DNA from 2 places in the Streptomyces sp. 2114.4 genome. Region 1 is predicted to be linked to the other one. Evidence: predicted binding sites of a transcription regulator. Region 1 holds the regulator's gene; the other holds the start of a gene.

The links. Region 1 encodes HspR, which represses chaperone genes until heat shock. Its sites were predicted from a motif close to TTGAGNNNNNNNNNCTCAA; they were not measured.
Region 2: a site for HspR is predicted at 5,553-5,571, ahead of lon (endopeptidase La). Genes of this name have one in related genera too.

Annotation. Positions count from the first base shown of each region.
Region 1 covers NZ_FYEY01000001.1:3,754,015-3,767,692, reverse strand. Annotated here, with positions in the region: gene CFW40_RS16455 (GNAT family N-acetyltransferase) at 106-669, opposite strand; gene CFW40_RS16450 (VCBS repeat-containing protein) at 742-2,064, opposite strand; gene CFW40_RS16445 ((Fe-S)-binding protein) at 2,233-4,500, opposite strand; gene dnaK (molecular chaperone DnaK) at 4,789-6,645, shown strand; gene grpE (nucleotide exchange factor GrpE) at 6,642-7,292, shown strand; gene dnaJ (molecular chaperone DnaJ) at 7,338-8,513, shown strand; gene CFW40_RS16425 (heat shock protein transcriptional repressor HspR) at 8,515-8,967, shown strand; gene CFW40_RS16420 (hypothetical protein) at 9,170-9,574, opposite strand; gene CFW40_RS16410 (pyridoxamine 5'-phosphate oxidase family protein) at 10,001-10,405, opposite strand; gene CFW40_RS16405 (Uma2 family endonuclease) at 10,435-11,016, opposite strand; gene clpB (ATP-dependent chaperone ClpB) at 11,285-13,678, shown strand, end outside.
Region 2 covers NZ_FYEY01000001.1:5,518,666-5,536,883, forward strand. Annotated here, with positions in the region: gene CFW40_RS24430 (ATP-binding protein) at 1-534, opposite strand, end outside; gene CFW40_RS24435 (response regulator transcription factor) at 531-1,268, opposite strand; gene CFW40_RS24440 (spermidine synthase) at 1,343-2,107, opposite strand; gene CFW40_RS24445 (rhomboid-like protein) at 2,365-3,234, shown strand; gene CFW40_RS24450 (hypothetical protein) at 3,228-3,797, opposite strand; gene CFW40_RS24455 (YfbM family protein) at 3,939-4,460, opposite strand; gene CFW40_RS24460 (pentapeptide repeat-containing protein) at 4,576-5,490, shown strand; gene lon (endopeptidase La) at 5,594-8,053, shown strand; gene CFW40_RS24470 (lysozyme) at 8,203-9,060, opposite strand; partial or broken gene CFW40_RS24475 (MarR family winged helix-turn-helix transcriptional regulator) at 9,316-9,853, shown strand; gene CFW40_RS24480 (protein phosphatase 2C domain-containing protein) at 10,084-10,929, opposite strand; gene CFW40_RS24485 (nitrate- and nitrite sensing domain-containing protein) at 11,504-14,482, shown strand; gene CFW40_RS24490 (roadblock/LC7 domain-containing protein) at 14,479-14,973, shown strand; gene CFW40_RS24495 (DUF742 domain-containing protein) at 15,047-15,448, shown strand; gene CFW40_RS24500 (ATP/GTP-binding protein) at 15,486-16,103, shown strand; gene CFW40_RS24505 (styrene monooxygenase/indole monooxygenase family protein) at 16,190-17,443, shown strand; gene CFW40_RS24510 (hypothetical protein) at 17,789-18,055, opposite strand; gene CFW40_RS24515 (TetR/AcrR family transcriptional regulator) at 18,092-18,218, opposite strand, start outside.

The DNA.
Region 1 (13,678 bases):
CCGGGCAGGGGGATCGGGCGCGGGTTTGCATCTGAGCTGTGACATCCCCTAAGGGGCGTCACCCCCGGTCTCCGGGAGGCCGCGGCGCCCGGCACCGCACGCCCCTTACGGGTTTACCCGAGGGAACCGCGGCCTGGGGACCGGGGTCCAGCGGAGGGTGAGGTCCGGAAGGTTCTCCATGTTGGCGCTGCCGTCGTCGGCGCTCACCACCCGGAAACCGTGGTGGGCGTAGAACGCCCTTGCATCGGTGTTGAGTTGGAAGACGTGCAGATACAGGCCGCCGGGGCGGTGCCGCCGCGCCGCGTCGAGGAGGAGGGTGCCGATGCCGCGTCGGCGGACGTCCGGGCGGAGGTAGAGCTGGTCGAGCAGGTCGCCCTGTACGGCCGCGTAGCCCAGGAGCTCGGGGCCACGGGTGGCGACGAAGGTGTGACACTGCGGCAGCACGATCTCCCGGATCCAGCGGGTGACCTCGTCGTGGGTACGGCGCTGGGGCGGCAGGTAGGGCATGGTGGCCTGCCGTGACGCCTGGTGGACGGCGGCGATCGCGGGGGCGTCGGTCGGGAGGGCGAGCCGGACCGTGACGGGCGGGGCGGCCGGCGTCTCCCCCGGTGCGGGGCGCGCCCAGGCGCCGGGGTCGTCAGCCGTGTCCCTGCCCGTGTCTGTGTTCATGGCGTCATGCTCGGATGCGTCCCGGCGCCGGGCAAGTGTATTAGCCACCGGCCACAATCTCCTGGCGGTCCGTCAGGAGGCCGTGAAGTCCGCTGTGGTGAAGGAGAGGACGGGGCGCGCGGTGAGGCCTGACGGGCCGCCGGGGAGGACCGTGACCCTGTCGTGGGTGCGGCCGCGCCGGGTGAACAGGACGAGGTCGGCGCGGTGGTCGCCGTCGAAGTCGGTGAGGGCGAGAACCGTGGAGTACGGGCGCCCGGCGCCGGGGAGCCGGGGCACCGGCAGGCGGCGGACGGTGGCGGAGAGCCCGGTCGCGGTGCCGCTCAGCAGGGCGGGGCGGGTGCCGCCGATCACAAGATCCGGGTGGCCGTCGTGGTCCACATCGGCGGCGGCGAGGGTGGGCACCCCGCCGGTATCCGTACGGATCCGGCCGGGACGGCCGCCGACGGACAGCTCACCGCCGGTGTCGGCGGTGACGGAGGTCACCCCCCGCCCGGCCCCGGCGAAGCGCCCGAAGGCCGTGGCGTAGCCGGGCGGGTAGGCGGCCGGGCCGGCCTTGAGGGGGCCCTTGGGGCCGCCGAGCGCGAGGCGGCTGCGGGCGCGGCGGCCGGGGGCGGCGGAGCGTACGAGGAGGTCGTCGGCGCCGTCGTGGTCGATGTCGGCGGCCGGCGTGAGGGGCCCCGCGGCGGCCAGGGCGGTGCCGGGGACGGGGAGCGGGGCGCCGGCCGCCGCGGGGGCGCCGGTGCGGGTGAAGGGGCCCTTCAGGTAGCTGATCCGGGGCCCGGAGGCGGTGACGGCCAGGTCGTTCGCGCCATCGCCGTCGAAGTCGCCGCAGACCGGCCGGCCGGGCCATTCGTTGCCGAACCGCGCCCGGTCGGGGATGCGGAGCCGCACGGCGCGGGCGACACCGAGGCCCCGGGGCGAGCCGAAGAGCAGCTGGACGGGGACGGGCGGGCGGCCCACGCCGTCGTAGGGCGGGTCGGTGGTGACGACGAGATCGCTGAAGCCGTCCCGGTCGAGGTCGCAGACGGTCTCGGCGTCGAAGGCGGCGGGCACGGCCGGGCCGGTGCGGGCGGCGTTGCGGGCCGGGGTGAGCAACTCCCGGGTGGCCGGGGCGAGTCCGTGCGCGGAGCCGTAGAGGATGCCGATGCCCGGGTCGTCGTCGCGGCCGCGGGCGGGGGCGAGCAGGCTGTCGAGGACGAGATCGGGGTGACCGTCGCCATTGAAGTCGGCGGCGGCCTGGCTGCCCCGGCCGGCCGGGACGGGGCGCGCGGCCGGCAGCGACGAGGCGCGGTGGGGGGCGGTGCGGTGCGGGTCGCCGGAGGGGGAGAGCAGGCCGCAGGAGCCGAGGAGGAGGGCCAGCCCGAGCCCCGCTGCCGTGGCGATCCGTCTGCGCATCGTGTCCCCACCCCGCCCGTACCGCTGTGGTCGTGTTGTCGTCCGCGGCCCGGGGTGCCCGGTGCCGCCGTCCTGCCCTGCCCGTCCGCGCCCGCGGTACGGAACCGCCGACGGCCGGCCCCGTGCGAACAGGGGACCGGCCGTCGGCGGGCGCGCTGGTGCGCGCCGTTACTTCACCGGTTCCGGCTCCGGCGCGTCCTCGGCCTCCTCGTCGCCCGCCGGGTCGACGGGGGTCTTGACGGAGTCCAGCAGCAGCTGGGCCACGTCGACGACCTGGATGGATTCCTTGGCCTTGCCGTCGTTCTTCTTGCCGTTGACCGAGTCGGTGAGCATGACCAGGCAGAACGGGCAGGCCGTCGAGACGATGTCGGGGTTGAGCGACAGGGCCTCGTCGACGCGCTCGTTGTTGATGCGCTTGCCGATGCGCTCTTCCATCCACATGCGGGCACCGCCGGCGCCACAGCAGAAGCCGCGCTCCTTGTGGCGGTGCATCTCCTCGTTCCGCAGGCCCGGCACCTTGGCGATGATCTCGCGCGGCGGGGTGTAGACCTTGTTGTGGCGGCCCAGGTAGCAGGGGTCGTGGTAGGTGATCAGACCCTCGACCGGGGTGACGGGGGTGAGCTTGCCCTCGTCCACCAGGTGCTGGAGCAACTGGGTGTGGTGGATGACCTCGTACTCGCCGCCCAGCTGGGGGTACTCGTTCGCGATGGTGTTGAAGCAGTGCGGGCAGGTCGCGACGATCTTCTTCGACGCCTTGGGCTTCTTGGTCGACTCATCCTCGTCGTCCTCACCGAAGGCGGCGTTCAGCGTGGCGACGTTCTCCGCGCCGAGCTGCTGGAAGAGGAATTCGTTGCCCAGGCGGCGCGGGGAGTCACCGGTGCACTTCTCGTCGCCGCCCATGATCGCGAACTTCACGCCGGCGATGTGCAGCAGCTCCGCGAAGGCCTTGGTGGTCTTCTTGGCGCGGTCCTCCAGGGCGCCGGCGCAGCCGACCCAGTAGAGGTATTCGACCTCGGTCAGGTCCTCGACGTCCTGGCCGACGATCGGGACCTCGAAGTCGACCTCCTTGGTCCAGGCCAGCCGCTGCTTCTTGGCCAGGCCCCAGGGGTTGCCCTTCTTCTCCAGGTTCTTGAGCATCGTGCCCGCCTCGGACGGGAACGAGGACTCGATCATGACCTGGTAGCGGCGCATGTCGACGATGTGGTCGATGTGCTCGATGTCGACCGGGCACTGCTCGACACAGGCGCCGCAGGTGGTGCAGGACCACAGGACGTCGGGGTCGATGACGCCGTTCTCTTCGAGGGTGCCGATCAGCGGGCGCTCGGCCTCGGCCAGCGCGGCCGCGGGCACGCCGGCCAGCTGCTCGGCACTCGCCTTCTCGTTGCCCTCCTCGTCCTTGCCGCCGCCCGCGAGCAGGTACGGCGCCTTGGCGTGCGCGTGGTCGCGCAGCGACATGATCAGGAGCTTGGGGGAGAGCGGCTTGCCGGTGTTCCAGGCGGGGCACTGCGACTGGCAGCGGCCGCACTCGGTGCAGGTGGAGAAGTCGAGCAGGCCCTTCCAGGAGAAGTGCTCGACCTGGGAGACGCCGAACTGGTCGTCCTCGCCCGGGTCCTCGAAGTCGATCGGCTTGCCCTCGCTGGTCATCGGCTGCAGCGCGCCGAGCGCGACGGAGCCGTCCGCCTCGCGCTTGAACCAGATGTTGGGGAAGGCCAGGAAGCGGTGCCAGGCGACACCCATGTCCGTCTTCAGCGAGACCGTGATCATCCAGATGAAGGACGTCGCGATCTTGAGGCCGGCGAAGAAGTAGGTGAGGTTCTGCAGGGTGCCGAGGCTCATCCCCTTGAACGCCGCGACCAGCGGGTACGAGAGGAAGTACGCCGCCTCGTAGTGGTCGACGCCGTGCAGGGCGCCCTCCAGGGCGTGCAGCGTCACGATGCAGATGCCGACGATGAGGATGACCGACTCGACGAAGTACGCCTGGCCGGTGTTGGAGCCCGCGAAGCGGGACTTGCGGCCGGCGTTGCCGGGGCGGCTCAGCTGGCGGATGACGATCAGGACGATGATGCCGACGGTCGTCAGCGTGCCCATCGCCTCGACGTACATCTCCCACGGCAGCCAGTCGCCGATGAACGGGATCAGCCAGTCGGCCTGGAAGAGCTGGCCGATGGCGTTGACGATCGTCAGCAGCAGGGTGAGGAAGCCCACCGCCACGAACCAGTGCGCGACGCCGACGACGCCCCAGCGGTTCATGCGCGTGTGGCCGACGAACTCCCTGGCCACCGTCACGGTCCGCTGGACGGGCGCGTCGGTCCGGGTGCCGGCGGGCACCGGAGCGCCCAGTCGCAGCTGGCGGTAGATCTGCAGGAGGGCGCGGCCGAACAGCGCCACGGCGACCGCGATGAGCACCAGCGACACGATGATCGCGGCGAGTTGCATGGGAGGCTCCTCGTACCTGCGAGAGCGGAAACGGAGTAACTACTAAGCGGTAACTTTTTTGGTCTGTCGCTGAGGTTACCCATTCTCCCTCGCGCCATGAAGCCGCCCGGCCGGTGATCTGCGTCGCGAAGGCAACCCTGTGTACATCCCCGGCGTCTTGGGCCCCGAAGCCTGGTGACGATAAGAGCGACATAAAACTTGAGTCCACAAGACTCAGGTCTGTTGACAGGTTTTCTTCGGTACTGCACTCTTGAGCCTGTTCCACTCAAGTCAGCTGGAGGAATTGAAATGGCACGTGCGGTCGGCATCGACCTGGGCACGACGAACTCCGTCGTCAGTGTTCTCGAAGGCGGTGAGCCCACCGTCATCACCAACGCCGAGGGCGCCAGGACCACGCCGTCCGTTGTCGCCTTCGCCAAGAACGGCGAGGTGCTGGTCGGCGAGGTCGCCAAGCGTCAGGCGGTCACCAACGTCGACAGGACCATCCGGTCGGTCAAGCGCCACATGGGCACCGACTGGAAGATCGACATCGACGGCAAGGGCTTCAACCCGCAGCAGATGAGCGCCTTCATCCTGCAGAAGCTCAAGCGCGACGCCGAGGCGTATCTGGGCGAGAAGGTCGTCGACGCGGTCATCACCGTTCCGGCCTACTTCAACGACTCCGAGCGCCAGGCCACCAAGGAGGCCGGTGAGATCGCGGGCCTCAACGTCCTGCGCATCGTCAACGAGCCCACCGCGGCCGCCCTGGCCTACGGCCTGGAGAAGGACGACCAGACCATTCTGGTCTTCGACCTCGGTGGCGGCACCTTCGACGTCTCGCTGCTGGAGATCGGCGACGGCGTCGTCGAGGTGAAGGCCACCAACGGTGACAACCACCTCGGTGGTGACGACTGGGACCAGCGCGTCGTCGACTACCTGGTCAAGCAGTTCCAGAACGGCCACGGCGTCGACCTGTCCAAGGACAAGATGGCGCTGCAGCGTCTGCGCGAGGCCGCCGAGAAGGCGAAGATCGAGCTGTCGTCCTCCACCGAGACGACGATCAACCTTCCCTACATCACCGCCTCCGCCGAGGGCCCGCTGCACCTGGACGAGAAGCTCACGCGCTCGCAGTTCCAGCAGCTCACCTCGGACCTCCTGGACCGCTGCAAGACGCCGTTCCACAACGTCATCAAGGACGCGGGTATCAACCTGTCCGAGATCGACCACGTGGTCCTGGTCGGCGGCTCCACCCGTATGCCCGCCGTCGCCGAGCTCGTCAAGGAGCTGACCGGCGGCAAGGACGCCAACAAGGGCGTCAACCCGGACGAGGTCGTCGCCATCGGCGCCACCCTCCAGGCCGGTGTCCTCAAGGGTGAGGTCAAGGACGTCCTCCTGCTGGACGTCACCCCGCTGTCCCTCGGTATCGAGACCAAGGGCGGCATCATGACCAAGCTCATCGAGCGCAACACCACGATCCCGACCAAGCGGTCCGAGATCTTCACGACGGCCGAGGACAACCAGCCGTCCGTGCAGATCCAGGTCTACCAGGGCGAGCGCGAGATCGCGGCGTACAACAAGAAGCTCGGGATGTTCGAGCTGACCGGTCTGCCGCCGGCCCCCCGCGGGGTCCCGCAGATCGAGGTCTCCTTCGACATCGACGCCAACGGCATCATGCACGTGACCGCGAAGGACCTGGGCACGGGCAAGGAGCAGAAGATGACCGTCACCGGCGGCTCCTCGCTGCCGAAGGACGAGGTCGACCGGATGCGCCAGGAGGCCGAGCAGTACGCGGACGAGGACACCAAGCGCCGCGAGGCCGCCGAGACCCGCAACCAGGCCGAACAGCTCGTCTACCAGACCGAGAAGTTCCTCAAGGACAACGAGGAGAAGGTCCCGGGCGAGGTCAAGACCGAGGTCGAGGAAGCCCTCACCGAGCTGAAGGAAAAGCTCAAGGGCGAGGACACCGCCGAGATCCGCACGGCCACCGAGAAGGTCGCGGCCGTCTCGCAGAAGCTGGGCCAGGCCATGTACGCCGACGCCCAGGGTGCGGCCGGTGCCGAGGGCGCTGCCGGCGCCGAGGGTGCCGAGCAGGCCAAGGCCGATGACGATGTCGTCGACGCCGAGATCGTCGACGACGAGAAGCCCAAGAAGGATGGTGCCGCGTGACGGAGGAGACCCCGGGCTTCGACGAGAAGCCCGACGTCCCTTCCGACGCCGCTCCCGAAGACGCGGCGCAGGCCGAGTCCGCCGACAAGGCGGGCTCGGCCCCGGCCGGGGACGTAACGGACATAGCGCTCCAGGCGCAGCTGGACCAGGTGCGTACGGCGCTCAACGAGCGCACGGCGGACCTCCAGCGGCTCCAGGCGGAGTACCAGAACTACCGCCGTCGGGTGGAACGGGACCGGGTCACGGTCAAGGAGATCGCCGCGGCGAACCTCCTGTCCGAGCTCCTTCCCACCCTCGACGACATCGGCCGTGCCCGAGAGCACGGCGAACTGGTCGGCGGCTTCAAGTCGGTGGCCGAATCGATGGAGACCGTCGTCGCCAAGCTGGGTCTGCAGCAGTTCGGCAAGGAGGGCGAGCCCTTCGACCCGACGATCCACGAGGCACTGATGCATTCGTACGCACCGGATGTCACCGAGACGACGTGCGTGGCGATCCTGCAGCCCGGGTATCGCATCGGTGAACGAACGATCCGCCCCGCGCGGGTCGCCGTCGCCGAGCCGCAGCCGGGCGCCCAGGGCGCCAAGTCCGCCTCCGACGAGGACCCCAAGGCTTCGGACGAGGAGAGCGGTGGCCCGGACGAGGGCTGACGTGAGGACAGAGAGTAAATCCGTGCGGGAGGAGGGACGTCGGGGATGAGCACCAAGGACTTCGTCGAGAAGGACTACTACAAGGTCCTCGGCGTCCCGAAGGACGCCACCGAAGCGGAGATCAAGAAGGCGTACCGCAAGCTCGCCCGGGAGTTCCACCCGGACGCCAACAAGGGCGACGCCAAGGCCGAGGAGCGCTTCAAGGAGATCTCCGAGGCCCACGACATCCTGGGCGACAGCAAGCGCCGCAAGGAGTACGACGAGGCGCGGGCGCTGTTCGGCAACGGCGGGTTCCGGCCGGGACCCGGCGGGGGCGGCGGCTCCTTCAACTTCGACCTGGGCGACCTCTTCGGGGGCACGCCCGGTCAGGGCGGCGGGGGCGGCGGCTTCGGCGGCGGGCTCGGGGACGTCTTCGGCGGCCTGTTCAACCGCGGCGGCGCCGGTACGCGTACCCACGCGCGCCGCGGCCAGGACATCGAGTCCGAGGTGACGCTCAGCTTCACCGAGGCGGTCGACGGGGCCACGGTCCCGCTGCGGATGTCCAGCCAGGCGCCGTGCAAGGCGTGTTCGGGCACCGGCGACAAAAACGGTACGCCGCGGGTCTGTCCGACCTGTGTCGGCACCGGCCAGGTCAGCCGGGGCGCGGGCGGTGGCTTCTCGCTCACCGACCCGTGCGCCGACTGCAAGGGCCGGGGCCTGATCGCCCAGGACCCCTGCGAGGTCTGCAAGGGCAGCGGCCGGGCGACCAGTGCCCGCACGATGCAGGTCCGCATCCCCGCGGGCGTCTCCGACGGGCAGCGCATCCGGCTGCGCGGCAAGGGCGCTCCGGGCGAGCAGGGCGGCCCGGCGGGCGATCTGTATGTGGTCGTGCATGTCGACGCCCACCCGGTCTTCGGCCGCAAGGGCGACAACCTCACCGTCACGGTGCCGGTCACCTTCCCGGAGGCCGCGCTCGGTGGTGAGGTCAAGGTGCCGACGCTGGGCGGCCCGCCGGTGACGCTGAAGCTGCCGGCCGGCACCCCCAACGGACGCACCATGCGCGCCCGGGGCAAGGGTGCGACCCGTAAGGACGGCACACGGGGTGATCTGCTGGTCACCATAGAGGTGCTGGTCCCGAGTGACCTCAGCGGCAAGGCGAAGGAGTCGCTGGAGTCCTATCGCGAGGCGACCGCGGGCCCGGACCCGCGGGCAGAGCTGTTCCAGGCCGCGAAGGGAGCTTGAGATGGACAGCCGGGGCGGGCAGCGTCGTAACCCCTATGAACTGACCGAAGAGTCGCCGGTGTACGTCATCTCCGTCGCGGCTCAGCTCTCCGGACTGCATCCGCAGACCCTTCGGCAGTACGACCGGCTGGGGCTGGTCTCGCCCGACCGCACACCCGGGCGGGGCCGCCGCTATTCGGCCCGGGACATCGAACTGCTCCGTACGGTGCAGCAGTTGTCCCAGGACGAGGGCATCAACCTGGCCGGCATCAAGCGCATCATCGAGCTGGAGAACCAGGTCGCGGCCCTGCAGCAGCGGGTCGTCGAGCTGCAGGGCGCCCTGGAGGGCGCGGCCAGCGCGATGCAGCAGCGGGAAGCGGCGGTGCACGCCTCCTACCGGCGGGATCTGGTGCCGTATCACGACGTGCAGCAGACCAGCGCGCTGGTGGTGTGGCGGCCCAAGCGGCCGGAGTGATCCGGCCGGCCGGGGCGTGAGCTCTCGGCACACGAGGTGGCAAAGGGCCGGGGAAACCCGGCCCTTGTCGCGTTTTGGGGTGCGGGGTGCGGGGTGCGGGGTGCGGGGTGCGGGGTGCGGCATCGTGCCGTGCCGCGTGTGGTGCGCGGGGTGCGGCGTCGTGCCGTGCCGCCGGTGTCCGTCGGCGTACGGCCGCGCCCGCTCAGCAGCCGTTGTACCCGGCCGTCGGCATCGACAGCCGGCGGTGCACCTGCGACTTCATCGCCAGGGTGTAGACCGGCTCGTCGAGGTCGGTGGTCTCCAGGCGCACCCCGGCCTCCGCGCACCGTGCGGTGAACTCGGCGGCGTTGTCGATGGCGTTCTCCAATGCCCGGCGGTTGGGCGCCACGAACACATCCACCAGGCCCGCTTCGACATCGCGCCACAGCGCGCCGTGGTCGGCGCGCAGGTGGTGCAGGCTGAGCCGGCAGGTCAGGTGGTAGTCACGGGCTGCCGCCCACTGGGTGCACATGTCGTGCTGGCCGCGGTCGTCGACCAGGAACGGATCCTCGTCCAGCTCGGACAGCGGCATCAGGCAGGCGATCGCCGTGACTCGGACCGAGTTCATCGTGCCCTCCGGGGCGTGGCGACTGTGGGGGCGACGATACCCCCGCGGGTGGCCCGTGGAGGAGGGGCTGTACCGGGCGGCGAAGCGTAACCGCAGGCGTGACAGATCTTCCAGCCGTCCTGGCTGACGGCCAGTTGGCCGCCGCAGCGTGGGCAGAGCTCGGCGTGCGGGTGCGGCCGGGCGGGGGGTGGACGGCGCGGAGCGGTCGTCACGATGCGCACTGCCGACGCCATGCGGCCTCCAGCTGCCGTCTTTTGCCTGGGGCAGGCCCGATGCCGTCCGTCGTTGCACGGAGCTGTTCGGTTCCCGTCGCTCCTGAGTACCAGGTGGACGGCCGGGGGTGGAGTGGGAAGGTCCGTTTTGAGCCAGGGCCGGGGGCTCGGCAGGGCGTGGGGCTCAGCGGGGCACGGGGCGGCGGGAGGGCGCTCAGGCCCGCCCCATCGCCTTGGTCACCGCGATCTCGATCATGACGCGATCGGGGTTGGGCGTCGGCGTCCGGCCGTAGCGCTCGGCGTACCGGCGCACCGCGTCGGCCACCGACTCGGCGTCCGTACGCACCCGTGCGATGCCCTCCAGGGTCGCCCAGCGTCCCTTGTCGACCTGGCACACGGCAACGGTGGCGCCGTCCGCGCCGGCGGCGACGATGTTCTTGACCTTGGCGCTGTCCTTGCGGGTGATGATCCGCGCGATCCGCTGCCCGGCGTCGTAGGTGACGCCTACCGGGACGACATGCGGGGTCCCGTCCGTACGCAGCGTGGTGAGCGTCGGCATCAGGTACTCGCCCCAGAAGGCGAGGTATTCGGGGCTGAGGGCGCTGAGGTCATGGGGCATGGGGGCCAGCGTAGTTCGGGGGCCGGGATTCAGAGGAGGTCGATGGTTTCCAGGTCGAAGGAGAAGGGGGCGGGGAGGGGGAGGGGTTTGCCAATGGGGGCGGTGTTGTGCCCTTCGTAGTCGTCCCCGGAAGGCTCGCTGAATAGCGTGAGGGTGGACTTGCCGCGGTCCACGAGCAGGTACAGCGGAATGCCGGCGCGGGCGTAGCAGTGCCGCTTGGCCTTCCGGTCGCGTTCCGGATTGCTCGATGTCACCTCCACGACCATGGCGACTCCGTCGCTCGGCATCCAGGGATCCGCGCCGCGGAACAGGCGGATCTCACGGGGGGCGATGGTGGCATCCGGGATCACATGATTCTTGGGACACCTGCCGCCGCGCGGCATGGTGAGCCCTTTGTAGCCGGAGACATCCATGTCTACCGCGGACTTTCGCATGATCTGCGAGACGACCCCGCTGAAGCAGTGCTCATGCGTGCCGTCCGTGGGTGGCGTCACAACGATCTCCCCCTCGATCAGCTCGGCTCGGAAGCCCAGGGGCGTCTCCAAGGCGAGGAAGTAATCCAGGAGGGTTTCTTCGTCGGTGGGCATAGGCGCGTGTGCCATAGCCGTCATGCTGCACCTCCTTGTGGTCGAAGGCCAGTGTCGCCGGGTGACGTGGGCCGGGTCGGCGCGTTGGGCGGGATTCCCTCGCACGAGTGAGCGAGGGTGGGGTGGGAGGCACTCCCGGAACAACCTTGAGTGGAATAGACTCAACTTATTGCACGTTGGCATGAGCAGGGTGGGTGCCGCACGGGCGCACGGACGGGGTCCGAGCCGGACCCGCAGGGGCTGACGGGCCCGCAGACGCTGCTGAGGACGAGTCGAGGAGGATCGCGAGGACGTGGACGCCGAGCTGACCAACAAGAGCCGGGAGGCGCTGAGCGCCGCCAATGAGCGGGCGGTCACCGCCGGGCATGCGGACATGACGTCCGCGCATCTCCTGCTCGCGCTGCTGGCCGGGCAGGACAACGAGAACATCATGGACCTGCTGTCCGCCGTGGAGGCGGACGCCGCCGTGCTGCGCAACGGCGCCGAGCGGCAGCTCGCCGGGCTGCCGAGCGTGCAGGGCTCGACGGTCGCGCCGCCGCAGCCGGACCGCGATCTGCTCGCCGCCATCGCGGACGCCACCCAGCGGGCCAAGGAGCTCGGTGACGCGTACGTCTCCACCGAGCACCTGCTCATCGGCCTCGCCGCCAAGGGCGGGCGCACCGGCGAGCTGCTGGCCGACCAGGGCGCGAGCGCCAAGAAGCTGCTGGCCGCCTTCGAGGCGAGCCGGGGCGGCCAGCGGGTGACCAACGCCGACCCGGAGGGCACGTACAAGGCGCTGGAGAAGTTCGGTACGGACTTCACGGCGGCCGCTCGCGAGGGCAAGCTCGACCCGGTCATCGGCCGGGACCACGAGATCCGGCGCGTGGTGCAGGTGCTCTCCCGCCGGACGAAGAACAACCCCGTGCTGATCGGTGAGCCGGGCGTCGGCAAGACCGCCGTCGTCGAGGGCCTGGCGCAGCGGATCGTCAAGGGCGATGTGCCCGAGTCGCTGCGCGACAAGCGGCTGGTCGCGCTCGACCTGGGGGCGATGGTCGCGGGCGCCAAGTACCGCGGTGAGTTCGAGGAGCGGCTGAAGACCGTCCTGGCGGAGATCAAGTCCAGCGAGGGCCAGATCATCACCTTCATCGACGAGCTGCACACGGTCGTCGGCGCGGGCGCCGGCGGCGACTCCTCGATGGACGCCGGCAACATGCTCAAGCCGATGCTCGCCCGCGGTGAGCTGCGGATGGTCGGCGCGACGACGCTGGACGAGTACCGCGAGCGGATCGAGAAGGACCCGGCGCTGGAGCGGCGCTTCCAGCAGGTGCTGGTCGCCGAGCCGACGGTCGAGGACACCGTGGCGATCCTGCGCGGGCTCAAGGGCCGCTACGAGGCGCACCACAAGGTGCAGATCGCGGACTCCGCCCTGGTCGCCGCGGCCTCCCTCTCCGACCGCTACATCACCTCCCGCTTCCTGCCCGACAAGGCCATCGACCTCGTCGACGAGGCCGCCTCCCGGCTCCGTATGGAGATCGACTCCTCCCCGGTGGAGATCGACGAGCTCCAGCGCGCCGTGGACCGGCTCAAGATGGAGGAGCTGGCGCTGCGCAACGAGACCGACGCCGGCTCCCTCCAGCGGCTGGAGAAGCTGCGCAAGGACCTCGCCGACAAGGAGGAGGAGCTGCGAGGCCTGACCGCCCGCTGGGAGAAGGAGAAGGAAAGCCTCAACCGGGTCGGTGCGCTCAAGGAAAAGCTCGACGAGCTGCGCGGCCAGGCCGAGCGGGCCCAGCGCGACGGCGACTTCGACACCGCTTCCAAGCTGCTCTACGGCGAGATCCCGGGCGTCGAGCAGGCGCTGGAGGAGGCGGCCGCCGCCGAGGCCGAGCAGGAGGCGTCCAAGGAGTCCATGGTCAAGGAGGAGGTCGGTCCCGACGACATCGCCGATGTGGTCGGCGCTTGGACCGGCATCCCGGCCGGCCGGCTGCTGGAGGGCGAGACCCAGAAGCTCCTGCGCATGGAGGAAGAGCTCGGCAAGCGCCTGATCGGCCAGACCGAGGCCGTACGGTCGGTCTCCGACGCGGTGCGCCGCACCCGCGCCGGCATCGCCGATCCGGACCGGCCCACCGGCTCCTTTCTCTTCCTCGGCCCGACCGGTGTCGGCAAGACCGAGCTGGCCAAGGCGCTCGCGGACTTCCTCTTCGACGACGAGCGGGCGATGGTCCGGATCGACATGTCGGAGTACGGCGAGAAGCACAGCGTCGCGCGGCTGGTCGGCGCGCCGCCCGGCTACGTCGGCTACGAGGAGGGCGGCCAGCTCACCGAGGCGGTCCGCCGCCGGCCGTACTCCGTCGTCCTGCTGGACGAGGTCGAGAAGGCACACCACGACGTCTTCGACATCCTGCTGCAGGTGCTCGATGACGGCCGGCTCACGGACGGCCAGGGCCGCACGGTCGACTTCCGCAACACCATCCTCATCCTGACCTCCAACCTCGGCTCCAACTTCCTGATGGACCCGCTGCTCAAGGAGGAGCAGAAGAAGGAGAAGGTGCTGGAGACGGTCCGAGTCGCCTTCCGGCCCGAATTCCTCAACCGGCTCGACGACGTGGTGGTCTTCCACCCGCTCGGCACCGACCAGCTCCAGCGGATCGCCCGGATCCAGCTCGACCACCTGCAGCGCCGCCTCGGCGACCGCCGTCTGACCCTGGAC
Region 2 (18,218 bases), 1.8 Mb from region 1:
CTCGGTCTGCTTCAGTGCCGTCCGCATGGTCTCCGGGTCCGGCTCGCTGACCCCGTCGACGACGTTCTCCAGGACGGCACGGAGCGCGGCGATCGGGGTCCGCAGCTCGTGCGAGACATTCGCCACCAGCTCCTTGCGGTGGGTGTCCACCGCCTCCAGATCGGCCGCCATCCGGTTGAAGGCGTTCGCCAGATCGCCGAACTCGTCGCGGCGCTCCGAGCGGACCCGGCGGCTGTAGTTACCGTGCGCCATCGACCGGGTGACATCCGTCATCTCGTCGAGCGGAGCGGTCAGGCTGTTGGCCACGAACTGGGTGATCAGCAGCGAGGCGATCACCGAGAAGATCGTGATCACCCGCAGCTCGGTCGCCGAGTGCATCGCGACGAAGACCAGCAGCGTGGTGATGATCACCGAGACGCTGACCAGCGCGCCGAGCGCGGCCTTCACCGAGCGGTACGGGTCGAGCGGGCGCAGCCCCTCCCAGACCCGCCGCCCCAGCTCACGAACGGGCGTGTGCCACCGGCGCCGCGTCATGCGGCCGGGGTCTCCAGGGCATAGCCGACGCCGTGGACCGTACGGATGCGCTCGGCGCCGATCTTGCGGCGCAGTGCCTTGATGTGGCTGTCGACCGTACGGGTCCCGGAGGCGTCCGCCCAGTCCCACACCTCGGCCAGCAGCTGCTCACGGGAGAGCACCGCGCGGGGGGTGTTCGCCAGGCAGACCAGCAGATCGAACTCGGTGGGCGTCAGATGGACGTCCGCGCCGCGCACCCGCACCCGGCGCTGGGCGTGGTCGATCTCCAGCTCGCCCAGCCGGAGGATGCCGGTGCGCGGGGTGTGCGCGGCCAGCGCCGCGCGCTCGACCCGCCGCAGCAGGACGTGCACCCGGGCGGCCAGCTCCCGCATCGAGAACGGCTTGGTCATGTAGTCGTCGGCGCCGACCCCGAGGCCGACGAGCATGTCGGTCTCGTCGTCCCGGGCGGTGAGCATCATCACGGGCACCGGCCGCTGGGCCTGGACCCGGCGGCACACCTCCAGGCCGTCGAAGCCCGGCAGCATCACATCGAGGACCAGCAGATCCGGCTGCCAGGCCTCCGCGGTCTCCACCGCGGCCGGGCCGTCGGTCGCCGTCTGCACCTGGAAGCCCTCGGCGCGCAGCCGCGCCGCGATGGCCTCCACGATCGTCGGGTCGTCCTCCACGACCAGTACCCGGCGCTGGGCGCCCGGCGTGGCGGCGGCGCCGCCCTGCGTTGTCTGAGTCTGGTCCATCGCCCGCCCCTGCATGTCCACTGCGTGGTCGCGTATTGCTGGGCAGCAGCGTACGGGCATGGTGTGAGTGTCGGCTACGCGCCCTTGCGCGCGAGATGGACCACGTCAGGGACGCCTCGGACAACGGGGATCTCTTCCGTATGTACCCCGCGGAATCCGGCATTTCGCAAGGCTTCCTCGAAGGCCGGCGAGGGCTGCGCGGACCAGACGGCGAGCACGCCACCCGGAGTCAGACGGTCCCGGCAGGCGGCGAGTCCGCCGGGGGAGTAGAGGCTGTCGTTGTCCTCGGTGACGGTCCAGTCGGGGCCGTTGTCGATGTCCAAACACAGTGCGTCGTAGGTGTTTTGGTCCGCTCGGGTCCGCAGGTGGGCGACCAGGTCGGTGTGCAGGATCTCGCTGCGCGGATCGGCCAGCGCGGCCGCCGAGACCGCCGAGAGCGGGCCCGTGCGGTGCCAGTCGATGACCGCCTCCTCGCGCTCGACGACGGCGATCCGGCCCCAGCGCGGCGATTCTGCCGCTCTGGCCAGCGAGAACCCGACGCCGAGGCCGCCGATCAGTACGGAAGGCCGGACGCGGTCGGCCGGCAGCGCGGCCAGTGCGGCGTCGATCAGCAGCCGCTCGGACCGGCCGTCGGAGGTGTCCATCAGGAAGCAGCCGTTGGCGATGATCTCGTAGACCGCGGGCTCGGCGGGGGCGTCGGAGGCCTCCATTCCGGGGTCTGCCGGGGGTCCGCCCCGCTGTCGCAGCACCACTTCGCCGTACGGGCCCTCGCGGCGGTCGAGGGTGCGCGGGGCCTCGGGGAGGCCGGTCGTTGCCTGCGTCGGAGTAACGGGAGCCATGGCGCCATGGTGGCCAATTCGGGCCGCGCCGGTCCAACGCCAGGGGCAGGTGTTCCGCCGCGGACGCACGGACGTGACGCCCTGTTCGAGGGTTGCTTTATGTGAGGGATGTCACTCACACAGCTTCTTCATGGGTTGAGCATGCAGGCTGGTCCGCGACGTAGGACACGGCAGACGCAGGGCAAGGCAGGGGAACCACGGCCGGGGGACGGGTGTGGCTGACCGGATGCGCCAGGGACGGAAGGGGCCGCGGACAAGTGAGCTGGCTGGGAACCGCCGCAAGAGCACGGGTCGATCGCGCGCCGTCGGCCGTACCGGGGGCGGGGACGGGTGACGGGCCGGGCGCGGCACCGGCCGTCCCGCCGGGCCTGCTGCCGGGCGTCCCCCGGCAGCGCGCCTCCCGGCCGGCCCTCGTGGAGGCGGAGCCGGCAGTGCTTCCCCAGTCCGAGCGACGGCGGCCGTGGCGGCTGCTGCCCACGCCCGCCGGCACCCCTTTCACCTTCGGCTACGCCCTCCTCCTCGTGGCCACCTCGCTCTTCGCCGAGTACGCCGACCCGGCGCTGGTCTCCGATCTGCTCCAGGGCTCCAGTACGGACGTCGTCCACCTGGCACAGGCCCCGCTGCTGGTGCTCGTCGCCAGCGCGCTGTGGATCGCGGGCGGTATGACCTCCGCGTACGCCATCGGCTTCCTCTTCGTCCTGACGGCGCTGGAGCGGCGGATCGGCGGACTGCGCACCGCCGCCGTCTTCTTCGGCGGCCATGCGCTGGCCACCCTCGCCACCGAGCTGCCCGTCGCCTTCTCGGTCGCCGCCGGCCGGCTGCCGGAGAGCTCGCTGCACCGTCTCGACTACGGCATCAGCTTCGGCGTGATGACCAGCATCGGAGCCCTCGCCGGCCTGTTGCCCGCCTGGTTGCGCTGGCCCGTGCTGGTAGGTGTCGGCTACGTGGCCGTGACCGATCTGCTCGCGGCTATCGACCCGATGACCGACTGGGGCCATCTGCTCTCGCTCACCCTGGGGATCGCGAGCTGGCCGCTGCTGCGCCGCTGGCGCACCCGGCACGCCCGGCCCGTGCCGCTCCTGGGCGACCTGGGACATCCGGCGCTGCGGGGAGTGCGGACCTACTGAGCGGCCGGCGGCCGCGGGTTCACGGCCGAGCGGTACGTATGGGTGATGGCGTAGGCGCAGCCGCCCAGCAGCGCCACGCCGGACAGCACACCGCTGACGAACGGCACCCATGCCACGGCCGAGGTCGCCGCCATGGCCAGCCCGGCCGCCCCGAGGGCGGTCAGCGCGACGCCGGGGACGGCGATGCTGCGCCGCTTCCAGACCGCCGACAGCGCCACGAAGTGCAGCCCGACGATCAGCGCGGTCCAGGCCACCGAGGCCGGCCCGGGGGCGCCCGCGGCGCGCAGCGCGAGATTGCCGCCGATCAGCAGCACCGCCTCGGCCCCCACGACGAACGCGAACCGTCCCTGGAACCAGTCCGCCCGGGGGCTCCCGGCGCCGTCGGCGGGCTGCCCGAGGCGCCCGGCCCGCAGTGCCAGCGTCAGCAGCCCGGCGAAGGTGAGCACCGCGAGCACCCGCAGGGCGAGACCGAGCGCGGGATTCAGCGGGGCGTGTGCGTTGGCGACCACGAAGACCGTGCCGAAGAATGCGCCGATGAAGACTCCGGACATCCGCTGCAACATGCGGTGAAGGTAGCAGTCATGACGGGGTGTGAGGACGCAGGCGCCGGGCTTTTCCGTGCGGTCCGCGCGGCCCCGGCCGACCCCCTGCCCGAGCCGAGCCCGGACCCGGCCGGACCCGCTGCACCGGCGACACCGGACCCGTTATCCCAGCCATAGGAGCATGCCGTCCCCCTGGTCCGCCGCCGTGCGGAAGAACGGCCGCAGCTGCTCGTAGTGCTCGCGCACATAGTCCAGGGACTCGCCCCGCTCCCAGACGATCGCCGGGTACACCTGAGCCGCGGCCAGGTCCTCCGGGCCGACGCCGGCCGTCAGCCGCTCGCCGGATATCTCCGCCAGCGCCCCGGCGGCGGTCCGCACCTGCTCGGGGGTGAGGTAACGGGGCGGGCCGTAGCCCCAGTCGTCGGCATCCGGGACGGCCTCCTCGCCATGGACGATGTCCACCGGGAAGGCCGCCCGGCGCAGCAGGAATCCGAGCGCGTCCCAGGCCTTGTCGACATCCATGCAGCGCGCCGGCGCGGACTGCGCGGGCCCGGCCGCTTCTGCCTCTGCCTCCGCTTCTGCCTCCGCCTCCATCCACCCGCCGATCAGCTCCAGCGCCCACTCGGGATCGCCCAGGGCGCGGTCGAGTTCGGCAGGGGTGACACGTGCGTACTCTCCGATCATGCTCATGGTCCCGAGGTTAGAGGCGACCACTGACAACGCCGTTCGGCGAAGGGGCCGTTGCCTTCCCGCGGCGAGCGCATCCCGCCGGGCGCGGTCGCCGTGGCGGCCTGGGAGAATGGCGGCCCCTTCCGAGCGCGGCCCCGTGCGGCGCTCGCCGTACCGCAGGAGCGCACTCACCTTGTCCCCGGACCGCAGGCCATCGACCGACCACGAGCAACCGATTCCGGACACCGCAGACCTCGGCCTGCGGTCCGACTGCGGCAGCTGCTTCGGGCTCTGCTGTGTGGCGCTGCCGTTCGCGGCGTCGGCGGACTTCGCGATCGACAAGGACGCCGGCCGGCCCTGCCCGAACCTGCAGACGGACTTCCGCTGCGGCATCCACACCGACCTCCGCCGGCGCGGCTTTCCCGGCTGCACCGTCTTCGACTGCTTCGGTGCCGGACAGAAGGTCTCCCAGGTCACCTTCGGCGGACGGGACTGGCGGCAGGCTCCGGAGACCGCCCGGCAGATGTTCGACGTCTTCCCCGTCATGCGGCAGCTGCACGAACTCCTCTGGTACCTGACCGAGGCGCTGTCCCGGCCCGCGGCCCGTCCGGTGCACGCCGCGCTGCGGGCCGCGCGGGAGAAGACCGAAGGCCTCACCCGGGCCGGCGCCCAGGAGCTCACGGCGTTCGACGTGCCGGCCCACCGGGGCGAGGTCAATGCCCTGCTGCTGCGCACCAGCGAACTCGTACGGGCCGGGGTGCCGGGCCGCAAGAAGGAGCGGCGGGGGGCCGATCTCCTGGGGGCCCGCCTCAAGGGGGCGTCTCTCCGGGGCGCCAATCTCCGCGGCGCCTGCCTCATCGCCGCCGATCTCAAGGGCGCCGATCTGCGCACGGCGGACCTGATCGGCGCCGATCTGCGGGACGCCGACCTCAGCGGTGCCGATCTCACCGATGCCCTCTTCCTGACCCAGTCGCAGCTCAACGCAGCCAAGGGCGACGCGGCGGCCAAGCTGCCGCGGGGCCTGTCCCGCCCCGTCCACTGGTAGCGCGCCGCGTCCGATCGCTCACAGCGAACGCACGGCGGGGAACATCTCTCGCCCCGGCTGCATTGAGTGAGTAAAGCTCAACTTGCTTGCCGAAGGGGAGATCATGGCTTCGACGTCCACACCGCTCACTCTGCCCGTGCTGCCCCTCGATGACGAGGTCGTGCTCCCCGGCATGGTGGTGCCCCTGGACCTGTCCGACGCGGACGTACGGGCAGCGGTGGAGGCCGCGCAGGCCGCCGCCACCCCGGGTAACAAACCGCGGGTGCTGCTCGTTCCCCGCGTCGACGGGACCTACGCCGGTATCGGCACGCTCGGGCGGATCGAGCAGGTCGGGCGGCTGTCCGACGGCGACCCCGGCGCGCTGATCCGGGGCTTGGGCCGGGTACGGATCGGTTCCGGCACGACCGGGCCCGGGGCCGCGCTCTGGGTGGAGGGCACGACCGTCGAGGAGGCGGTCCCCGATCCCCTGCCCGGCGCGGTGACCGAACTCGTCACGGAGTACAAGGCGCTGGCCACCAGCTGGCTGCGCAAGCGCGGCGCCTGGCAGGTCGTCGACCGCGTCCAGCAGATCGAGGACGTCCCGACGCTGGCCGACAACTCCGGCTACTCGCCGTTCCTGACCACCGAACAGAAGGTCCACCTGCTGGAGACCACCGACCCGGTCGCCCGGCTGAAGTACGCCACCGAGACGCTGCGCGAGCACCTGGCCGAGCAGGACGTCGCCGAATCCATCGCCAAGGACGTCCAGGAAGGCGTCGACAAGCAGCAGCGGGAGTTCCTGCTGCGGCGGCAGCTGGAGGCGGTCCGCAAGGAACTCGCCGAGCTGAACGGCGATCCGGAGGACGAGGGCGACGACTACCGCGCCCGGGTCGAGGCCGCCGACCTGCCCGAGGACGTCCGCAAGGCCGCCCTCAAGGAGGTCGACAAGCTGGAGCGGTCCAGCGACCAGAGCCCCGAGGGCTCCTGGATCCGCACCTGGCTGGACACCGTCCTGGAACTGCCCTGGAACGAACGGACCGAGGACGCCTACGACATCACCGGCGCCAGGGAGGTGCTGGACGCCGACCACTTCGGCCTGGACGACGTCAAGGAGCGGATCACCGAATACCTGGCCGTCCGCAAGCGACGGTCCGAGCGCGGCCTCGGGCCGGTCGGCGGGCCGTCGGAGGGGACGCCGCGCGGCGCTGCGGGCCAGGGCGGCGGCGGGCGGCGGGCGGGCGGCGCCGTGCTGGCGCTCGTCGGGCCGCCCGGGGTCGGCAAGACCTCGCTCGGTGAGTCCGTCGCGCGGGCCATGGGCCGGAAGTTCGTCCGGGTCGCGCTCGGCGGCGTCCGGGACGAGGCGGAGATCCGCGGCCACCGCCGTACGTACGTCGGCGCGCTGCCCGGCCGGATCGTCCGCGCGATCAAGGAGGCCGGGTCGATGAACCCGGTGGTGCTGCTCGACGAGATCGACAAGGTGGGCTCCGACTTCCGGGGCGACCCGGCCGCCGCCCTCCTGGAGGTCCTGGACCCGGCGCAGAACCACACCTTCCGCGACCACTACCTGGAGGTGGAACTCGACCTCAGCGATGTGGTCTTCCTGGCCACCGCCAATGTCCTCGAAGCCATCCCCGAGCCGCTGCTCGACCGGATGGAGCTGGTGCGCCTGGACGGCTACACCGAGGACGAGAAGGTCGTCATCGCCCGGGACCACCTGCTGCCGCGCCAGCTGGAGCGGGCCGGTCTGGAGACCGGCGAGGTGACCCTGGAGGACGACGCGCTGCGCAAGCTGGCGGGGGAGTACACCCGCGAGGCGGGCGTACGCAACCTGGAGCGCGCCGTCGCCAGGCTGCTGCGGAAGGTCACCGCACAGCACGAACTGGGCGAGCGGGAGCTGCCGTTCACGGTCGGCGTGGACCAGCTGCGCCCGCTGATCGGGCGGCCGCACCACACCCCCGAGGCGGCACAGGACCCGGCGGAGCGGCGCACCGCGGTCCCCGGGGTGGTCACCGGACTCGCGGTCACCGGCGCCGGCGGCGACGTCCTCTATGTGGAGGCCTCGCTCGCCGATCCGGAGACCGGCGCCTCCGGGCTCCAGCTGACCGGCCAGCTCGGTGACGTGATGAAGGAGTCCGCGCACATCGCGCTGTCGTTCCTGCGCTCCCACGGCGCCGAACTGGAGCTGCCGGTCGCCGATCTGAAGGAGCGCGGTGTGCATCTGCACGTACCGGCGGGCGCCGTCCCCAAGGACGGGCCGAGCGCGGGCGTGACGATGACGACGGCGCTGGCCTCGCTGCTGTCGGGCCGGCGGGTCCGGCCGGATGTGGCGATGACCGGTGAGGTCTCGCTGACCGGGCGGGTGCTGCCGATCGGCGGCGTCAAGCAGAAGCTGCTGGCGGCGCACCGGGCCGGGATCACCACCGTCATCATTCCCCGGCGCAACGAACCGGACCTGGACGACGTACCGGCCGAGATCCTGGACTCCCTGGAGGTCCACCCGGTCGCCGATGTCCGCCAGGTGCTGGAACTGGCGCTGACCCCGGCCGCGAACGGGGCCGCCCCGGAGATGCAGGTCGCGGCCTGAGGGCCGTGGCTCGACGGTCGTGACCTTGACGGACGCGGCGGCCTGACGGACGCGGGCGGAAACGGTACGGGCCCCTGTCGCACCCGTGTGCGGCAGGGGCCCGCTCGTGCGTACGGCCCGGGCGTGGAGGGGGGCCGCACGCCCGCGTATCAGCCGTTGGCGAGGGCCTTGAGACGGTCCAGCGCGCCGTTGAAGCGGTTGTGGTCCCCGACCGTCGTGCCGGACGAGGTGTACTGCCAGATGGTGTGGAAGCCCCAGCCGGCCGGGAGTTCGCCGACCGACGAGCCGTAGCGCGGTATCCACAGCGGATTGACGGCACCGAAGGCGGCGGAGTTGCCGGTGCACTGCTTCCACCAGCCGGTGGAGGTGTAGATGACGGCGTCCCGGCCGGTACGCGCCTTGTAGGTGGCGAACCAGTCCTTCATCCAGTTCACCAGGCCGGCCGCGCTCAGCCCGTAACAGGTGGCGCCGTAGGGGTTGTACTCCATGTCGAGCGCGCCGGGCAGCGTCTTGCCGTCCCTGGACCAGCCGCCGCCGTGCTGGACGAAGTAGGTGGCCTGGGCGGCACCGCTGGAGGTGTCGGGTGTGGCGAAGTGGTACGCGCCCCGGATCATGCCGGTGTTGTAGGAGCCGTTGTACTGCTGCGCGAAGGACGGGTTGGTGTAGCTGGTGGACTCCGTCGCCTTGACGTAGGCGAAGCGGACGCCGCTGTTCCAAAGCGTCGACCAGGCGACACTGCCGTTGTGGCTGCTGACGTCCACGCCCTCTACGGACGCGAGCGGCGACGCCGGCGGTGCGGTGCCGGCCGCGGTGCCCTCGTGCCGGGCGATCTGGGAGCCGGCCCAGTCCTGGCCGGGGTGGCGTGGCTCCGGCGCGCGCCGGGTGGCCGTGGCGCCGGCGGTGCCCGGCAGTCCCAGGAGGAGGGAGACGACCGCGAGAAGGACCCCGGCCAGGGTCGTGAGGGAACGTGCGGGTCGGTGGGGGAAGCCGGATCTGAGCACGGACATACGTGCCTCCGAAGATCTCGGTGGGTGACCTGAGGGGGGAGGAGCTGAGGGGGAGGACCTGACGGCATGGCGCCGACGTGCGGGCGCGGCGGTGCGACGGGCAGGACGCGCGGCGGACCGTTGACAGCCCGGGCCTTTGTTATGCCCATGCCAGAAGCAACGTACGCGCGTAGAACGACGTGACAAAAGAGGGGCACCGTGCTGCCGTTGGTCTACTCCTGCGAAATACTGGCCGAGCTGCGGCTTCAGCCGCCGATGGCGGAAACTTTCAGGGCAGGGAAAGCAAGAAGGGGCGCTGACGTGCACAACACCGGAGCCGACGGTACGACGGCGGACGGCGAACCGATTGGTGTGGACCACGTATTTCTGGCCCTGGAACGCGAATTGGCGGTATTTCTCCGCCGGGCCCGTGCCTCGTCCGGCGAATTGGCACGAGAGGTACATCCCGACCTGGAGCCCTCCGCGTACGGCCTCCTCATGCGGCTGGCCGACGCCGGCACCCAGCGGGCCACCGGCCTCGCCGGCTTCTTCGGCGTCGGCAAGGCCACGATGAGCCGCCAGCTGCACGCCCTGGAAAAGCTCGGACTCATCGCCCGCGAGCCCGATCCGGCCGACGGCCGTGCCGTCCTGGTGCGCCTCACCGATGAGGGCCGCGACCGCTTCACCCGCGTCCGCACCGGCCGCCGTGCCCAGTACGCCCGCCGCCTCGCCTCTTGGGGACCGCACCGAGGTCGCCGAACTCGCCCGTCTGCTGCACCGGCTGAACGCGGAGCAGGAGGGGGACGAGGTCTAGGGGGCCTCCCCTGGGGTGTCGCCTGGCAGGACGGGGTGCCCTCGCACCCCCGGACCCGCGCCGCCGAGCTTCCGTTCCCCCGCGCCGGGAGAAATTTCCCGCCCGCCGGTGATTGTCACGGCGCCACAAAAAATCCGGCGCCGTGCGAAGCCCGTCGCCCTCGAAGCCGGGCGCCGGAAACCTCACGGCACCACGTGAATCGCGGCGTCCCGGCGTCACGCGTCATGGCGTCACGGCGCCACAAAGATGACCGCCGCGTCATCCCGGGCCTTGCCGCGCGGAAACGCCGCACCCTCCGGGTCCGCCGCCTCCGCCGCCCGGACCCGGTCGATCAGCGACTGCGGGCCCTGCCCGGCCACCAGCGCCACGCAGTCGGCCCAGGAGCCCTCGTGGAAGACCTCCGTCCAGCGGCTCGCACCGTCGCTGAGCGCGGTCAGCGAACGCAGCCCGGAGCGCGGCACGCTCCCGGACACCGCCCGGGCGGCCACCGCCGGATCGGCGGCCGCGGTGAAGAAGCCACCCTCCGCGTTGCGCAGCGCCTCGACCGCGCGGGCGTACTTCCGGCCCGCAGCGGCCCGTTCCGCCGAGCCGCGGGGCAGTGCCCGTACGGCGGCGCGCCGGTCTTGGACCGCGGGCGGCAGCTCGTCCAGCCGCGGGTCGAGCACCGGCTGCACCGAGCCGTCCGCCCGCTCCAGGAGCAGCACCGAGTCGGACAGGACGAGGTATTCGACGGTGTCCCCTGACCACCGCGCGGCGATCACGGTTGCCTGTGGAGTGCGGGCGTGAGAAAGGTCACAGGTCGCCCGATGCGTATCGGCCGTCCGGGAGATGGCTGAGGAGAGAACCTCAGCGAGCGTCATATCCCGGTGTGAAACCGACAGTTCGAGCATTGCGCCCCCGAGGTGCGCGGTGAACCACGGCACCGTGTGGCGGCATCCGTAGTCCTCCTCGGGGGGCGTCACCCCGTCCAGGAGGACGAGGGCTCCGCCCTGGCCGGCGGCCGGCAGGGCGACCGACGCGTAGTCCTCGTTTGGGCGTTGGGGGTCGCCCGGCTCGGTGGCGAGTTCGATGCGCATGGCCGCCAGTCTGCCGGAGGCGCCGGCTCCGTCCCTGGTGACAGGAGCTGACAGCAGCGCCGGAGGGCGGTCGGGCGGCGGCGTACCGGAGGTAAGGACCGCCGGTCCGGCGGCGTGCGGGCGCGCATCTTTCCAGGAGCCGGACGCATCTCCAAACCCGTTCGGGGGTGGGCCGGGGTTGCGGCCGAAAACGTTGGCGCACGGAAGTTGATGGTCAAACTGCGATTGATGTTCACTCCTTCAGGTGGCCGGGCATGTGTTGCCGAGCCACTGCGCGGCGCCGGTGGAATGGTCGTTGCCCGGTCATGGGGTGGGGCCAGGACGTTCGTCGCGACGCGCAGAGCCGGGCTGTTTCCCCTCGCGGAAGTGTGTGCTGCTGCGTCTTCGCGCAGGTCCGCCCCCGTGAGCGGAGAGCGAGCCGGGTCCGCGACGCCATATGGCGTGGACAGGCGAGACAGGAATGCGAGCAGCGGTGCGGAAGATGCGGCTTCGAGGCGGCGCAAGGAAGCCGGGATCACCGGCCGGTTCGGTCTCGGGACCGAATGCGGGCTCGGGTCCTGGTAAGGGTCCGGGCATGGCGGACGGTGGCGAGGACCATGCGGGACGGCGTCCCGCACGCGTGCGCAACCGGCTCGTCGGGGCGGTGGCCGTTGTGGCCGCGGCCGTCCTCGGCGCCGGCGTCCCCGGGCTGACGGCCACGGCCGACGACGCCACCCACAGTCAGCAACTGGTCGATCTGGCCGAGCTGAACGCGCAGGCCATCGCGCTGGCGCACTCCCTCGCCGACGAACGCGACGGCATGACCGCATACGTCGCCACCGGGCACGGCAGCCGGACGGCCGCGGGACGGGTCAACTCCGCGGTCAACGATGCGCGGGCCGCCCGGACGAGCGACGCCGCGGCCCTGCGGGCCCAGCGTGCCCGCGTGGACCGGCAGATCGGCGAACTGCGCTCCGAGGCCCAGGACGCCTCGGGCGACACCGCGGTGTACAAGGCCGCCGCCAAGCTGCTGGGGACGCTGCCGCAAATCCGTCAAAAGGCGCTGTCCGCGGCCGGATCGGCCGAGCAGATCTATAACGCCTACACCCAGACGATCCAGGCGCTCGGTGCGATCAGCGACGACATCGCCCGTGAACTGCCCGCCCGCGCGAACTCCGCCGACGCCGACATCCACGCGCTGCCCGCCCTCGGCCGTGCCACCGAACAGGCCGCGGGCACCCGGGCCCTGCTGCTCGCCGCGCTCAAGGCGGGCGGCAGCCAGCCCCGGCTGACGAACCTCGCCCAGGTCGCGCACCTGCGCGAACAGGGCGCGCTCGGCGACTTCCAGCAGGCCGCGAGCCAGGGCGCCAGGGACCGCTACGTCCGCACCGTCAACGGCGAGGACGCCAACACCGCCGAGCGCTATCTGGCCCGGCTGACTGACCAGCCCCGGCTGGACGCCCTCGATCTGCGCCTGAGCCGCCAGCGGGTCCAGACCACGCTCACCAGCCGTATCGGTCTGATGCGCGGCGTCGAATCCGCCATGGCCACCGCCGACATCCAGCACCTCGGCGCGCTGCGCGACGACGACGTCACGGAGCTGGAGATCCGCATCGGCCTGGAAGGGCTGTGCCTGCTGCTGGCCGTCGGCGTCGGCGTCTGGGCCGCCCGCTCCCTGACCCAGCCGCTGGCCGCGCTGCGGATCGGCGCCAAGCGGCTGGCCGCCGACCCCGCGCACGAGGACCCCCTCACCTACAAGGGCCGCAACGACGAATTCGCCACCACCGTGCGGTCCGTCAACGCGCTGCACGCCCAGGTCGGCGAGCTGGCGCGGCGCACCGCCGAGATGGAGGGCGAGCGCAAGCGGCTGATCAGCGGCCGGCAGCGGCTGGTCGCCGAGCGCGAGGTGCTGCAGGAGCAGGGCGAGGGCCTGAAGGAGGAGATCGCCGATCTCACCGAGCGGCTGGCGGCCCTGCAGTCCGGTGTGCACGGCCGGTTCGTCAACCTCTCGCTGCGCACCCTCGGCCTCGTGGAGCGTCAGCTCGGCGTCATCGAGTCGCTGGAGGAGAGCGAGCAGGACCCGGAGCGGCTGGAAACCCTCTTCAAGCTGGACCACTTCGCCGCGCGGATGCGCCGCAACAGCGAGAACCTTCTCGTGCTGGCGGGCGCCGAGCAGTACAGCAACAACCACCCGGGCCCGGTACCGCTGCTGGACGTGATGCGTGCCTCGATCAGTGAGATCGAGCGCTACGAGCGGGTGCGTATCCAGTCGCTGCCGCCGCACTCCCAGGTCGCCGGATTCGCCGCCGACGACCTCAGCCACCTGGTCGCCGAACTCCTGGAGAACGCCACCGCCTTCTCGCCGCCGGACGCCTATGTCGAGCTCTCCGGCTGGCTGCTGGAGAGCGGCGAGGTCATGCTCTCCGTCCAGGACGAGGGCATAGGGATGACCTCGGAGCGGATGGCCGAGCTCAACGAGCGGCTGACCGACGTCGAAGCCGCCTCGTCCTCCGAGACCGTCGACGAGGCGCTGGGCCTGGGCCTGTACGTCGTGGTGCGGCTGGCCGCCCGGCACGGTGTCCGGGTCCAGCTGCGGGACGCGAAGCACGGCGGCGTCACGGCCGTCGTCGTCCTGCCCGGCTCGATCCTGCCGACCCGCCCCGCCCCGTCGGCCTCCCCGGCGAGTGCGCACCAGGACGTGGCGCACACCCCGGGCCTGCCCGGCTCGGTCGCCGAGGCGAACTCCAACGCGCTGCCGACCCGGGCGGCCCGCCGGGACCCGGCAGCCGTGGCAGGCCCGCCCGCTGCCGCCGCGGCCCCGGCCCATCAGCCCGGCCAGGGCGCGGACCGGGACACCCCGGCGCCCGGCCACGACGGCACCCCGGGCGCGGCCCCCGCGCCTGCCCCCGCCACCGACCCGCTCGTCGCCGCCGCGGAGCGCGCGATCGACGCGGCCGGACTCGGTGTGCAGCCCGGACCGGCACCCACCGAACCGCGGCCCGAGGGCCCCACCACGTACTCCGGTTCCGAGCCGAGCCCGTACGGCCCGCAGTCGCCCGGCCCCTACGCCGCCACCACCAGCGGCGGCGGCCAGCACCGTCGGCCCGAGGACGACGCCGCCCCGGGCCACGAGCCCTCCGGAGCCGGTGCGCCCTCCTCCGACCCCTATGCCACCGGCCCCGACCAGCACACGGGCCCCGGGACGGACGCGGCACCCAGGGACGCCGACGCGGCACCCGCCGACGCGTCCCCGGCCGGTACACCGGCCGACCCACAGACCGCCGCCGCCCCGCCCGCGGAGGAGCGGCGGACGACCTCCATGGGGCTGCCCAAGCGCACCCCCAAGGTCGTGGCGCAGCAACAGGCGCCGACCGCACCGCGCAAGAGCGGTGCGGCCAATGCCGAGGCGTTGCGGCGTCGCCTCGGCGGATTTCAGGCGGGAGCGCGAAGCGGCCGGCGTGACGTCGAAGCCGAGATCGCGGAACGTACAGCGGAGCTGACCATCCCACAGACGGACACCGACGGAGCGGGGGCCCCGGGAGAGAGCCACGTTGTCGAGGAGGCACGCGATTGAAGGCGCAAGCACCCACTGCTTACGGACAAGGTCTGAGCAGTCAGGCAAGGAATCTGCATTGGCTGCTGACCAACCTGGTCGACGAGGTACCGGGAATCCACTCGGTCGCGGTGGTCTCCTCCGACGGCCTGCTGCTGCTGTCGTCCGACCCGGGCCGGGCGGAAGCGGCGGCCCGGCCGGGCGGAAGCGGCGGTCCGCGGGGGTCCAGCGCGGACCTGGCCACCATCGTGTCCGGGCTGGGCAGCCTCACCCAGGGGGCCGCGAAGCTGATGGACGCCGGGGCGGTCAAGCAGACGATGGTCACGATGGACGAGGGCAGCCTGTTCGTCATGTCGATCAGCGACGGCTCGCTGCTCGGGGTGCACACCACCCCGGACTGCGACATGAGCGTCATCGCCTACCACATGGCGCTGTTCGTCGGCCGGGCCGGACATGTCCTCACCCCCGAACTCCGCAGTGAATTGCGTAAGTCGATGGAGAGCCCCCAGTGAGCGAACGTAGCGAGCGAACCATGGAGAGGTGCGCCCCGAGCGAGTGCGAGGGCGGACGAAGCGAGGTTTCGGCATGAGCAGTTCCCGCAAGCTCCCCGTACGCGGTGGGGAGCGGAAACCCTCGCGCGTGCGGCCGTACTCGCTCACCGGAGGCCGGACACGGTTCGGCCATGTCCTGCTCGTCGAGACGTTCGTGGCCGCGCTGGAGGCGCCCGAGGAGCGGCGCGAGCTGACCTCCGGCGGCTGGGGCGACCGGGTGATGCCGGAGATGCGCGCGATCGTCGAGCTGTGCCGCCGGATGCGCTCGGTCGCGGAGATCTCCGCGCTCCTCAAGATGCCGTTGGGCGTGGTACGTGTACTGCTCAGCGACCTCGCCGACCAGGGAAAGATTCGCGTCTACGGCACCGGGCACGGCTCCGGCCGGCCCGACCGCGCGCTGCTCGAAAGGGTGCTGAGTGGACTTCACAGGCTCTGACACGATATCGGCCGGGCCGACGGCGACCCCCGGTTCCGTGAGCCCGTCCGACCCGGCGGCCACGGCCGCCGACGCGGGGCTGCAGAGCTGGCAGACCGACCGTTCGCGGGCGCCGATCGCCACCAAGATCGTGGTGGCGGGCGGCTTCGGCGTCGGCAAGACCACGTTCGTCAAATCGGTCTCGGAGATCACCCCGCTCCAGACCGAGGCGGTGATGACCCAGGCCAGCGCGGACACGGACGATCTGACCGCCACCCCGGACAAGACCACGACCACGGTCGCGATGGACTTCGGGCGGATCACCCTCGACCAGGAGCTGGTGCTGTACCTGTTCGGCACGCCCGGACAGCAGCGCTTCTGGTTCATGTGGGACGACCTGGTGCGCGGTGCGATCGGTGCGATCGTGATGGCCGACACCCGGCGCCTGGAGGACTGTTTCCCGGCGCTGGACTACTTCGAGAGCTGCGGACTGCCGTATGTCGTCGCGGTCAACCACTTCGAGGGGACCGAGGCGTTCGCCGTCGAGCACGTGCGCGAGGCGCTGACCGTGCCGTCGCACGTGCCAGTCGTGATCATGGACGCGCGGAAGCGGGTCACGGTGATCGAGTCGCTGCTCGCGCTGGTCGGCCACGCCCTGGAGACCGCGCCCGAGTAACCGGCCCCCGTACGGGGCCACGGCCCCGTACGGGCCGCCCACTTCCCCTCCCCGAACAACCAGCAGTAGCAGAGAAGAGTGCCGCCATGCGGAAAATACTCGTCGTCGGAGCCGGCCAGTCCGGTCTTCAGCTCGCCCTCGGCCTCCAGACCCAGGGCTACGAGGTCACCCTCATGTCCAACCGCACCGCCGACGAGATCCGCGCCGGCCGGGTCATGTCGACGCAGTGCATGTTCCACACCGCCCTCCAGCACGAGCGCGACCTCCAGATCAACTTCTGGGAGAGCCAGGCCCCGCGCATCGAGGGCCTTGGCGTCTCGGTCGCCGCCCCCGGCAGCCATGAGTCGCCCGAGGGCTCGCAGCGCGCCATCGACTGGGTCGGCATGCTGGACGGCTACGCCCAGTCCGTCGACCAGCGGGTGAAGATGGCCGGCTGGATGGAGACCTTCGCGCAGCGCGGCGGCCAGCTCGTCATCCACGGCGCTGCCGTCTCCGACCTGGACTTCTTCGCGAGCCGCTACGACCTGACGCTGGTCTCGGCCGGCAAGGGCGAGCTGGTGTCCATGTTCGGCCGGGACGCCTCCCGCTCGCCGTACGACACCCCGCAGCGCGCGCTCGCCGTCTCCTACGTCCACGGCATGGGCCCGCGCCCCGAGCACCCCGAGTTCGAAGCGGTGCGCTGCAACCTGGTGCCCGGCGTCGGCGAGCTGTTCGTCATGCCGACGTACACCACCTCCGGCCGCGCCGACATCCTCTTCTGGGAGGGCATACCCGGCGGTCCGCTGGACGCCTTCCAGGGCGTCAAGGACCCCAACGAGCACCTTGCCCTGACGCTGGAGCTGATGGAGAAGTTCCTGCCCTGGGAGTACGCCCGCGCCACCAAGGTCGAACTGACCGACGCCAACGGCACGCTGGCCGGCCGCTACGCCCCCACCGTGCGCAACCCCATCGGCCGGCTGCCCTCCGGCGGTCTGGTGCTCGGTGTCGCGGACGTCGTGGTCGCCAACGACCCGATCACCGGCCAGGGCTCCAACTCGGCCTCCAAGTGCGCCGCCTCCTACCTGGCCTCCATCGTCGAGCACGGCGACCGGCCGTTCGACGGGGAGTGGATGCAGAGCACCTTCGAGCGCTACTGGGACACCGCCCAGCACGTCACCAAGTGGACCAACGCGATGCTGGCCCCGCCGCCGGAGCACATCCTGAACCTCATCGGCGCGGCCGGCCAGCTGCAGCCCGTCGCCGACCGCTTCGCCAACGGGTTCAACGACCCGTCCGACTTCGAGAACTTCTTCTACGAGCCGGAGAAGACGAATGCCTATCTTGCCTCTTTGACGGGCTGAAAACCGCCCGCGGCGGGGGCTGTCCTCCCCCGTGGGCGCGTGCGCCGCCGTGCTCGTTCCCTCCCCGCCTTCGGCGGGGAGGGGTTTTTTGCGGGCTGCCGCCGCGGCGCGTGGTGTGTTGTGGTGCGGTGCCGGGCCTCCGGCGGTGGGTTGCGGGACTGCTCGCTTTACGCTCCGCTGCGCTCCGCCTTTGCTCTTTCTCGGAGCCTGCGGAAGCAAAGCCCCGCAACCCACCGCCTCCGGCCCGTCCCCTCGCGTGGGTGTGGCGGCTGTCCGTGTGGGGTGCGGTTTTCGCTCGTGGCGCGGGGCCGTTCGGTGGGGTTTGTGCCACGGGTCGCTGCCGGTTCAACGCGGCTTGCGCCAAGGCCACTTCGGTCCGTCGTCCGGCGCCTTGCCCTCCGGGGCGTACTCGTACTTCCAGCCGCTGGGCAGGCCCAGGCGGCCCACCCGTGCCGGGACGCGGCGGTAGACGTGCACCGTCGGCGGCCGGTCGTCGTCGTGCGGTACGGGGACCTCGTACGTCTTCGGCGGCCGGCCGGTCGCGCCGACCAGGACGGGCAGTACCCGGCCGTCCAGCGGGCCGCCGACGAAGAGGGTGTTCTCGCTTCTCACGCCCTCAGTGTCACACCGCCACGGCCGGGCGGCTGATCACAGCAGATGCGCGGCGTCGCTCACGACGGGCAGGATGCGGCGGGCCAGGTCGCCGGCCGGGCCGTCGGTGGTCTCCAGCTTCAGCGCCGCCCGGGTCACCCGGGCGGTCTGCGGGTCCGTGGCC